DNA from 4 places in the Alishewanella sp. HL-SH06 genome. Region 4 is predicted to be linked to each of the others. Evidence: predicted binding sites of a transcription regulator. Region 4 holds the regulator's gene; each other region holds the start of a gene.
The links. Region 4 encodes FNR, which switches genes on or off when oxygen is low (the NO sensors DNR and NnrR bind a similar motif). Its sites were predicted from a motif close to TTGATCTAGATCAA; they were not measured.

Region 1 (2,205 bases), 460 kb from region 4:
AAACTCACATTAAAATCGCAGCGCGATGGTTTGACCAAACTGGCTAATCGCGAGCACTTTTTCAATCAAGTTGAACGCTATTGGCAACAACAACGCCCGATGCCCGCAGTATTGATGATGATCGATATCGACTTCTTTAAAAAAATTAACGATAAATTTGGCCATGCGGTAGGCGATAGCGCTATAAAAGCCGTGGCACAGTTGTTATCAAAACAATTACGTTGTAACGATATTATTGGCCGCATTGGTGGTGAAGAATATGCTGCACTACTTATCGATCTAGATGAGGCCACCGCACTCAAAATTAGCCAACGACTCTGTGAACAAGTTGAAAAACAACTACAATTTGTGGCAGATGCCAAAGTCGAACTGACCATCAGTATTGGTTTAGTGCATGTGGATACCTCACAACACGACTACGTGAGTGCGCTAAGAGCCGCAGATGAAGCGCTTTACAGCAGCAAGCGTGCTGGCAGAAATACCGTAACCCTCGGCGCAGTTGGGCTTTGACACCAAGAATTTTAGAATGGATTAATGGCAAAACCTTGCTGTTGCAATAGCACGTGAGCCGTCATCGCAGAAAGCGCCATATTCACACCGGGTAGCAAGTCAGCATTACTGATGCCATAAGCAGCAGCACTTTGTCCACAAAGGTAAAATTTGACTCCCTTTTCCTGTAGTTGTGCGATAGCAGTGGCGCTGCTATTTTTTAGTCCATCTTTATTGGCGGCATAAAATTTTGGGTTCGTCATCTCTAAAGAGGCACTGCCATGCACTACCACGGCCAGCTGAATATTTTCTAAAGGCACACCCGCTGCAACATGCATATTGATAAATCGAGCCGCACTTTCTATCGACCGATTTAGCTTGCCTGGTTCTGCCGCTTTAGCGACGTCGAAAGCCAGCTTAAATACCGTATTGGCGGGCAACGGCTCAGTTTGTTGCACGGGGGCTGTCGGCCCGAAATCGTTAAACACGGGGCCGGTTTTAAAATTGTCCAGCTGCGCAGCTAAGGCATTTTCAGTGCAAAGCAATAAGGGGATTAATAAAAGAAAACGGTGTATTTGCATGGGAGTGTCCAACGATTGTTTATAAAGACTATACCTAGCACCCGCGTAATCAACAAGCCTAAAGCACATCAGTTTAAGCCGTTGAGCGCCCAACATTGAGCAATTAGTCAAACGAAAAAACCGCTTTCAATGCGTTATCCAATACTTGTCAGAACCGTCTGCATCCAAAGTTCTATTAGCCCGGCGGTTAACTATTGAACGGTTTTTTTAAAATCAACATTTAAAGTCTGCCCCTGTGGTTTCAAACAACGCTGTGACCGAGATCAATAAACCTTATTTAATTTACGCCTATACTTATCAGTGTAAGACAATAATTAATCGCATAAGGAAATAATATGACGCTTGAAAAACATAGCTTTCTCAGTGAGTTTCCCGATCATCACCATACTATTCGCCATTTAAAGATGCACGATCGGCACTTTGCCAAGTTATTTGATGAATACAACGACTTAGATCACGAAGTATTTAGTCTTGAATCTGCCGGTATCCCTACTACGGATGACAATTTAGAGCAGAAAAAAATGCGCCGTGTTCAGCTTAAAGACTCGCTGCTTGCCATGGTAAAAAAAGAAGAAGCCGCGCAATAACACCAAGCCAAATAATCTTATTAACCACAGCTACGCTTAACAAAAAAGCGTCACTGTGGTTGTGCAGTTTTCGGCATCGCTAGCCGTTTACGCGGCGGCTAATTGGCTTTAGCGATATGGATAGGCGCTGCACCAAAGGTTTGTTTAAACACCCGGCTAAAGTGGCTTGGGTTATTAAAGCCTAACTGATAACACACTTGGCTTATCCGCTCGCCAGTTTGCAGTAACCGATAAGCCTGTTGTAAGCGCAATTGCTGCTGCCACTGCGCTGGGGTTACACCAAAAGCTAATTTAAACTGCTGATAAAATTTACTGCGGCTCATGCAGGCAATTTTGCATAACGTTTCAATTTGAATATCTTCGCTCAGATGTTGCTCAATATAGTTCAGCACATTACCCAGCGGTGTTGTTTGGTTGTTTTGCTTACAACTGGCCAACAGTAATTCGCGGCTTTGCTGCTGCAATAAACGGGTAATCAATTCGTTTAACGACAATTCAATTAAATAGTCACGGTGCTGCTCGTTTTCACTGAACAGCGTGATCATTTT
Region 2 (2,205 bases), 790 kb from region 4:
TTGATTATCTTCCACGCCCGCCTGTTGCGCAGCCGCTTTACGTAAGGCGTTATATTGATTGGCTTGGCGTGTAACGAAGGATGAACCAAAGTTAATTTGGATCACGCCACCATTTTTGGCCAGCGCTTTTAACATATCGTCATCCATATTGCGCTCAAAGTCAGGTGTATAGCTGCGCAGTGACGAATGCGAGGCAATTACCGGTACTTTACTGATAGCCACGGCCTGATAAAAGGCATCATCTGATACGTGCGAAATATCAATCATCATACCGATATTGTTCATCGCCACTATCAGCTCTTTGCCAAATGGGCTTAAGCCTTGCCAGCGGCGACGGATGTCATAACTCGAGTCCGAAATATGATTACTTTCAGAGTGGGCGAGCGTGATGTAACGCACACCACGCTGGTAGAAATGCTGTAAATTTTCTAATTTACCTTCGATCGGCGTGCCATTTTCCATGCCCATGGCTAAAGAAATTTTGCCGCTGCCAAATTGTGCTAATACCTGCTGTGTGCTACTGGCCATGACAAATTTATCCGGGGCGCGTGCAACCAGGGCTTCCATACTATCAATCAGCTGATTGGCCAGTTGGTAACCTCCACCAGTGCGCTCGTAGGATGCGGGAATGTAAATAGACATAAAGGGAGCATTTAACCCCCCTTGTTTTGCCCGAGGGTAGTCAAATTCGCCGTTAGCCGTGGCAACTGACACATCTTCCCATTTTTTATGGAGTCGATAAGGAACATCGATATGGGTATCAACAATAATATATTGCTGCGCTACGCGATCGGCGGGGGTTAGCTCAGTTAAGGGTTTATTAGTGGTTTGCAAGGTTTGGGCACAGCTACTTAACAGCAAGGTGCTACAGAGTATGGCCATAGCACTTAATTGAAATTTCATTCGTTGTCTCTTATTGTTGGATACACCAAATTTCATCTCACCAGTTTTTTTGGCTGTCGACAAGCACTATCCGACCAATATGCCAATATCAGCGCTGATTGTAGTGTGTTATTGCGTTCAGTCTGCACGGGTTGGTCAGTGCTTTATGCGCGAATAAATTGCGCGAGTGAATTGTATTTAGCATGTCGCAGTTTGCTCACATCAACACGCCATGAATCATCCCTGAGGCTCGATTCCGGCCATCCATGGCTTTCAACGGTTGATTTAGAGCAAACAGGTCATGCTTAACTGACTGGCATTAAACCTACAAGCTTCTTTTTTCAAGCTCGCCCCGCAACCAGCGCGTGACACTGCTGTCAAGGCAGCTTTCCAAGGTTTGCGCTTAACGTTTCAAACGAACCCTCTGCTGCTGCACTGGGTGGCGGTGCAATCATGATTAGCCTGACAGAATAAGGTATACTGCAAAGTATTATCAGATTTGAGAGAATGTCATGATTAAAACAGCCCTATTAGCAATGTTGCTTGCGGTAAGCAGTCAGTCTTTACTGGCAAAAGAGCCGGTTAATTTAGAACGAACCATGAAAACCATGGGTTTTGCCCACAAACAAGCTTCTGAAGCGAGCACAACAGCAGAAGCCTTACCTTTTGTTGAAAAGTTACAGAAGCTGGTGCAGCAGGCTAAACAAGCGCCACTGCCCTCTGACAAAGCCGAAGTATACAACGAAGGCTTAGACAAGGTATTGGCCGAGTTGGCGCTGGCTAAAGCCGCGGTTACCGCAGATGACTTGCCTAAGTTAAAACAGCATTTACAGCAAATTGAACAATTAAAAAAGCAGTACCATAAAGAGCGCAAATTCAGTTTCTGGCAATTAATTTTTGGAAAATATTAAAGGCATCAAGATGCTGAAAGTGCTTTAGATTGATCTGATGTTTTAGTTGCAAAGGGTTAGTTTCAACGCGTTTGCTAGCCTCTGCTGAGCCACGGTTTGACAAAGTTCGCCTATACTTAACTTGACGCTGCCAGCACTTCTTGAGCGGCGTCATGATAAGCGAGGACGATGCGATGAGTTCAATCTTTGCCGAAAGCCAATGGAGCAGTGTGCGAGCACAGGTCAAATGTGAGTGGGATAAGATCAGTTATGCTGAGCTTGAACTGACCCGCAACAACCCTGAGTATCTCACAGCGTTAGTGCAAGAGCGCTACAATCTGGAAGAAGACGATGCCCGTCAACGGGTGCAAGCGTTCTTTGATAGTCTCTAACCACTTTTATTCACCCCAGTAGCAGCCTTTGCTACTGGGTT
Region 3 (2,205 bases), 160 kb from region 4:
CCGACTGGTAAATAAAGAATGAATTACCCGCTGCCATCTCAGCCGCGATGTCGTTGGCAAAGGCGCTATCCTTGCATTTGCCGTTCTCGGTTAGCATCGCCACCGTGACCACCGGAAAGGTCAGTACGGTTTTTTCCCGCTCTTTATTAAACCAGCTTAAGAAAAACTGCTGCAAGGCTGACACTGATTGCCACTCTGGTTTAACAAAATCTGGAAACACAAAATTGCCAAACATGCTGTCAAAGTAGTGCTGATCGTACACCGAGATATTCCAGAATACGCTTTGGTAGCCACGGGCGGCAGCCGGCTGGTTTAACGCATACACCACATGCTGCAAATGGTTTTCGATTTGCTTGCGATGCGTTTGCAGGTAGTTGTCGCCGTAGTCTTTACGGGCAAAGTAATCAAAGTAGGTTAAAAACTCTACCGTAGCCACGGCGCCGGCAAACTGGCTGGATACGGCAAACACAAAGTTAACAAAGCAGCCGCAGAAGGACTCTAAATGCTTCGGCGCCTGTGATTCGCCGCCCAGTTTGGTTAAACCATCACGTAAAAACGGATACATGGTTACTGACACGCAATAGGGCTTTAAGCTGGTTTCGTCGTGCACATAAATTTCGTGATCGGTTATCTGGCGCAGGTATTCTGCTGCTAATTCTGCCCCAAACAGCTCGCTGATTTTATTGCTGACTAAAGCCCGGTTTACCTGAATAAACTGATCCTTCATCAGCTCGGCTTCCAGCGTAGCGATATTTTTCTGGGTTACGTTAGCATTGGCATCTAATTTTGAGCCATCGGCGGCATTAGTGGCATGCAGGTAGTTGTCGATAAAGCTGAGTTTTTGTTGTAGTTGCGAGAAATTAAGCGCTTGCATGGCAGATCCCTTTTTATGGTTTAACAAAGAAGTGGTTCAGGCGTGTATTGCTGCGTAAATCGGTGAAAATCTGGTTAGTGTGCGGGCTATCCAGGCCGCCGCGTTCAGACAGCCAGCGGCCGGTTTTAAGGTAGGTTAGCTGCTGTTTCAGCTCACTGCTGACATCGTCCAAGCCGGTATATAAACAGGTGCTAAGCCCGGCATGGCGGCTTAACTTGAGCAGTGATATCAAGGCTTCAGGCTGCCACTCACCGCCTAAAAACAATACGCAGCTGATCAGGTTTTTATAGCTGTCTAAGCGATGTTGCAGGTAAACCGGCGTCAACGGCGTACCCTGGTTAGCCTGCCAGCTATAGCTGCTATGGCAGCCTTTGCAGCCCAGCGTACAGCCAGCAATGGTAAAGGCCAGTGACACTTCGTTTGGCACTTCCTGAAAGGCGATTTGTTCATCGGTGAATCTAAGCATTAAATCCTCTATATAGTGTTTATTTTATTTTGATGCACTAGATATTGTGTTTTAGCTTAGCGTTAGCTGTCAGCAAAAGCTTGATCTGGATCATGTTTTAACGGAGCTGAAATTGCCATAGTCGCGCCAGAGCGCATCAAAGCTGAGCTTGTTACCCCATCGGGGGTAAGTTGCTTTGGCAAAAAGCCAGTATGGACAATGAAAAAACCGCCCACTGAAACCCAGGGGCGGTGCAGAGGAGCCAAAACAACATTGGCCAACGTGGAGCTATGAGAGAAGTGATTGGGCGCAATGATGCGTCCGCACAATACAGGGGCAATTACAACTGATAGCTAAGCATCAGCCAAACCTTAGTCGTGTCGACTGCCAGCGTATCTGCATTGTAATACGCCAGTTTTAACAGCGCCGAAAGTTGCTGATTAATGCTATAACCGGCGCTGGCGTTCCATTCATCGCCATATTTTTGGCTACCGAGGTCGCTGTCAAAACGATGATAAGCCAGGCTTAAGGCAACGTCGTTTAGCTTGGTTTTGGCTTCCAGCCAGTTATCACGCAGGCCGTTATCCGGCGTGTTTAAAAACATATCGGCAAAGCCGGAAAACGCATGCAGAGTCGCCAGCGGGGTTTGAAAAGCGCTTTGACCATCACCGGCTAAACGCTCCTGACCGGCTTGCAGCGTAACGCTATCCAGCGCCCAGTTCAGGCTGATACGGTGGTAGTGATGGCTAAAACTGAGCGGTGCATTATGCGCATCATCTTGCTTAGCCAAAGCTAACTGCCAGCTCAGTTTCGGGCCGCTGGTTAATTTACCCTGATAATCAACGCCATAAGTGCGGCTGCTGCGCACCGCCCAGGTGTCAAAATC
Region 4 (2,205 bases):
AAGCCCGTACGCCCAATAGTGCCGATAATGACCATTTCGGCATCCAGCTTTTTGGCCAGTTTCGGGATCACGTCTTCGGGCATACCTTCTAACACATGACATTGATCTTTGCTGATTTGATGTTTTTCGGCCAGACTTAATATCGCATCTTTATGATGGCGGCGTAGGGTGTCATTGTATTCTTGTGGATTAAACTCGGGGATCTCAATCGCGATATTCACCGGGGTGCCGGGATAGGCATTGACTAAATGCACCTTAGCATCGAGTAATTGCGACATTTGTTGTGCTTTGTGGATCACCCGTTGATTTAATGACAGGTGATGTTCTTGCTCACTACCCGCATTAACGGCAGCAATGATATTGCCTTTAGCAGGCCAGGCATGATCTTTAACTAACAATACTGGGCAAGGACATTTACGCAAAATATGCCAATCGGTCGGCGTAAAAATCATCGATTTTAAAACATCATGATCATGCGTCCCTTTGATCACCAGATCATAATCATTATCTAAGACGGTTTTCACCACGGCTTCAAAGGGGCGATTGTGCCAAACCACGTGCAATTTGATGTTTAAACCCAAGGCGCTGGGTTGTTCTAATAAGGTTTTGACCCAAAGTTCGCGATCTTTAATCACCGACTGTTTCATCGATTCGCGTTCGTCACCCGATAACATGGTGGTCATCTCGTAAGAGAATTCATAAACACTAAGAAAAGCGGTCAGTTGACAGCCTTGCTTGCGGGCAAGTTCGATGGCTCTATCGAGCGCTTTTTGCTCATCAGCGCTCGGATCTAAAACCACTAACACATTATTATAAATAGACATTAAAGCTTCCCTCTTAAGTCAATAAGCTTATCTAAGTGTAGACCAAGATAAGCGATTAATAGGGATTTATGTTTGTGCTATATCAAGTTAAGGGGAGTTAACATTGGCCTGAAAGCGCGGTTAAGCTGGGGGCATCCAAAATGGTGATAAGCTTGCCATCAACTTGAATGATTTCATCTTTGTGCATTTTACTCAGCAAGCGGCTGATGGTTTCTACGGTCAAGCCCAAATAATTACCAATGTCGCTGCGGGTCATACTGAGCCGGAAAGCTTTTTCAGAAAAACCACGATTGCCATAACGAGAAGCCAAATGATTTAAAAAAGTTGCCAATTTTTGCTCTGCGGTTTTACGATTTAACAGCAACATCATTTGCTGATCAGATTGAATATCTTGGCTCATTAAACGCATCATTTGCTGGCGCAGTTTAGGTAATTGACTTAACAGATTTTCAAGGTTTTGATAGGGGATTTCACAAATCATACCGGTTTCTAAGGCTTCAGCATAGCTGGCATGTTTTTCAGTATTGATGGCGTCAAAACCAATGACATCGCCAGGTAAATGAAAGCCGGTGATTTGCTGCTCACCTTGTGAGGTGAGCGTGAAGGTTTTAAAAGAGCCCGTGCGGATGGCATATAGCGATTTAAGCTCGTTACCGCTTTCAAACAACATATCGCCTTTGTGCAAAGGGCGCTTTCGCTGAATAATATCATCAAGTTTGCTTATTTCTTGCTCACTGAGCGAAAACGGTAAACACAGCTGACTAAAACCGCAATCCTGACAATTTATAGCTGAACGTTGCATCACACACACCCTTTTACCCTTAATAGGGTAACAGCTTAAAAAACTAGTCTATGCAAAGCAAGCCATATCGTGTAAAAACCATAAACCGCTAACAGTAATGCCGCACTGTAACGAAACCATAGTTGGTTTTTTAGTTTGACTAGGCTATTAGCCGCGGAGCCAAATACCAGTAACGCAGGTAAGGTGCCGACGCCAAAAAGTAACATGATCAGTGCACCGCTACTGGCACTGCCGCTGGCTAAACTCCAACTAAGGGTTGAATAAACCAAACCACAAGGCAAAAAGCCCCATAACATGCCATAGCTTAGGGCTTTAACACTGCTATCAAGCGGTAATAAGCGCTTCGTATAAGGTTGGATAAAGCGCCACAAACCTTGCCCTGCGCGCTCTAAGCGCGTTAAACCAAACCAAAGCCGGGCAATATACAGCGCCATTGCCAGTAATAATAAGCCGGCCAATAAACGCAACCCAATAAAAGTGGCTCCGGTAATGCCCATGGCGGTCGCACCAAAATAACCGACCAAACCACCAAAGCAGGCATAAGTAATCAAGCGGCCAAGGCTTAACAACACTTGTAAG

Region 1: a site for FNR is predicted at 1,324-1,337, ahead of ACUJFK_RS06850 (YdcH family protein). Genes of this name have one in related genera too.
Region 2: a site for FNR is predicted at 1,163-1,176, ahead of ACUJFK_RS12420 (cytochrome b562). Genes of this name have one in related genera too.
Region 3: a site for FNR is predicted at 1,421-1,434, ahead of nrdG (anaerobic ribonucleoside-triphosphate reductase activating protein). Genes of this name have one in related genera too.

What each region holds. Positions count from the first base shown of each region.
Region 1 is NZ_CP199752.1:1,471,196-1,473,400, reverse strand. Features, by position in the region: gene ACUJFK_RS06860 (diguanylate cyclase) at 1-510, shown strand, start outside; gene ACUJFK_RS06855 (DsrE family protein) at 522-1,070, opposite strand; gene ACUJFK_RS06850 (YdcH family protein) at 1,406-1,657, shown strand; gene ACUJFK_RS06845 (AraC family transcriptional regulator) at 1,756-2,205, opposite strand, start outside.
Region 2 is NZ_CP199752.1:2,713,164-2,715,368, reverse strand. Features, by position in the region: gene ACUJFK_RS12425 (dipeptidase) at 1-903, opposite strand, end outside; gene ACUJFK_RS12420 (cytochrome b562) at 1,395-1,793, shown strand; gene ACUJFK_RS12415 (general stress protein CsbD) at 1,967-2,164, shown strand.
Region 3 is NZ_CP199752.1:1,770,496-1,772,700, forward strand. Features, by position in the region: gene nrdD (anaerobic ribonucleoside-triphosphate reductase) at 1-874, opposite strand, end outside; gene nrdG (anaerobic ribonucleoside-triphosphate reductase activating protein) at 888-1,340, opposite strand; gene ACUJFK_RS08180 (hypothetical protein) at 1,660-2,205, opposite strand, start outside.
Region 4 is NZ_CP199752.1:1,926,235-1,928,439, forward strand. Features, by position in the region: gene uspE (universal stress protein UspE) at 1-824, opposite strand, end outside; gene fnr (fumarate/nitrate reduction transcriptional regulator Fnr) at 922-1,626, opposite strand; gene ACUJFK_RS08915 (sulfite exporter TauE/SafE family protein) at 1,662-2,205, opposite strand, start outside.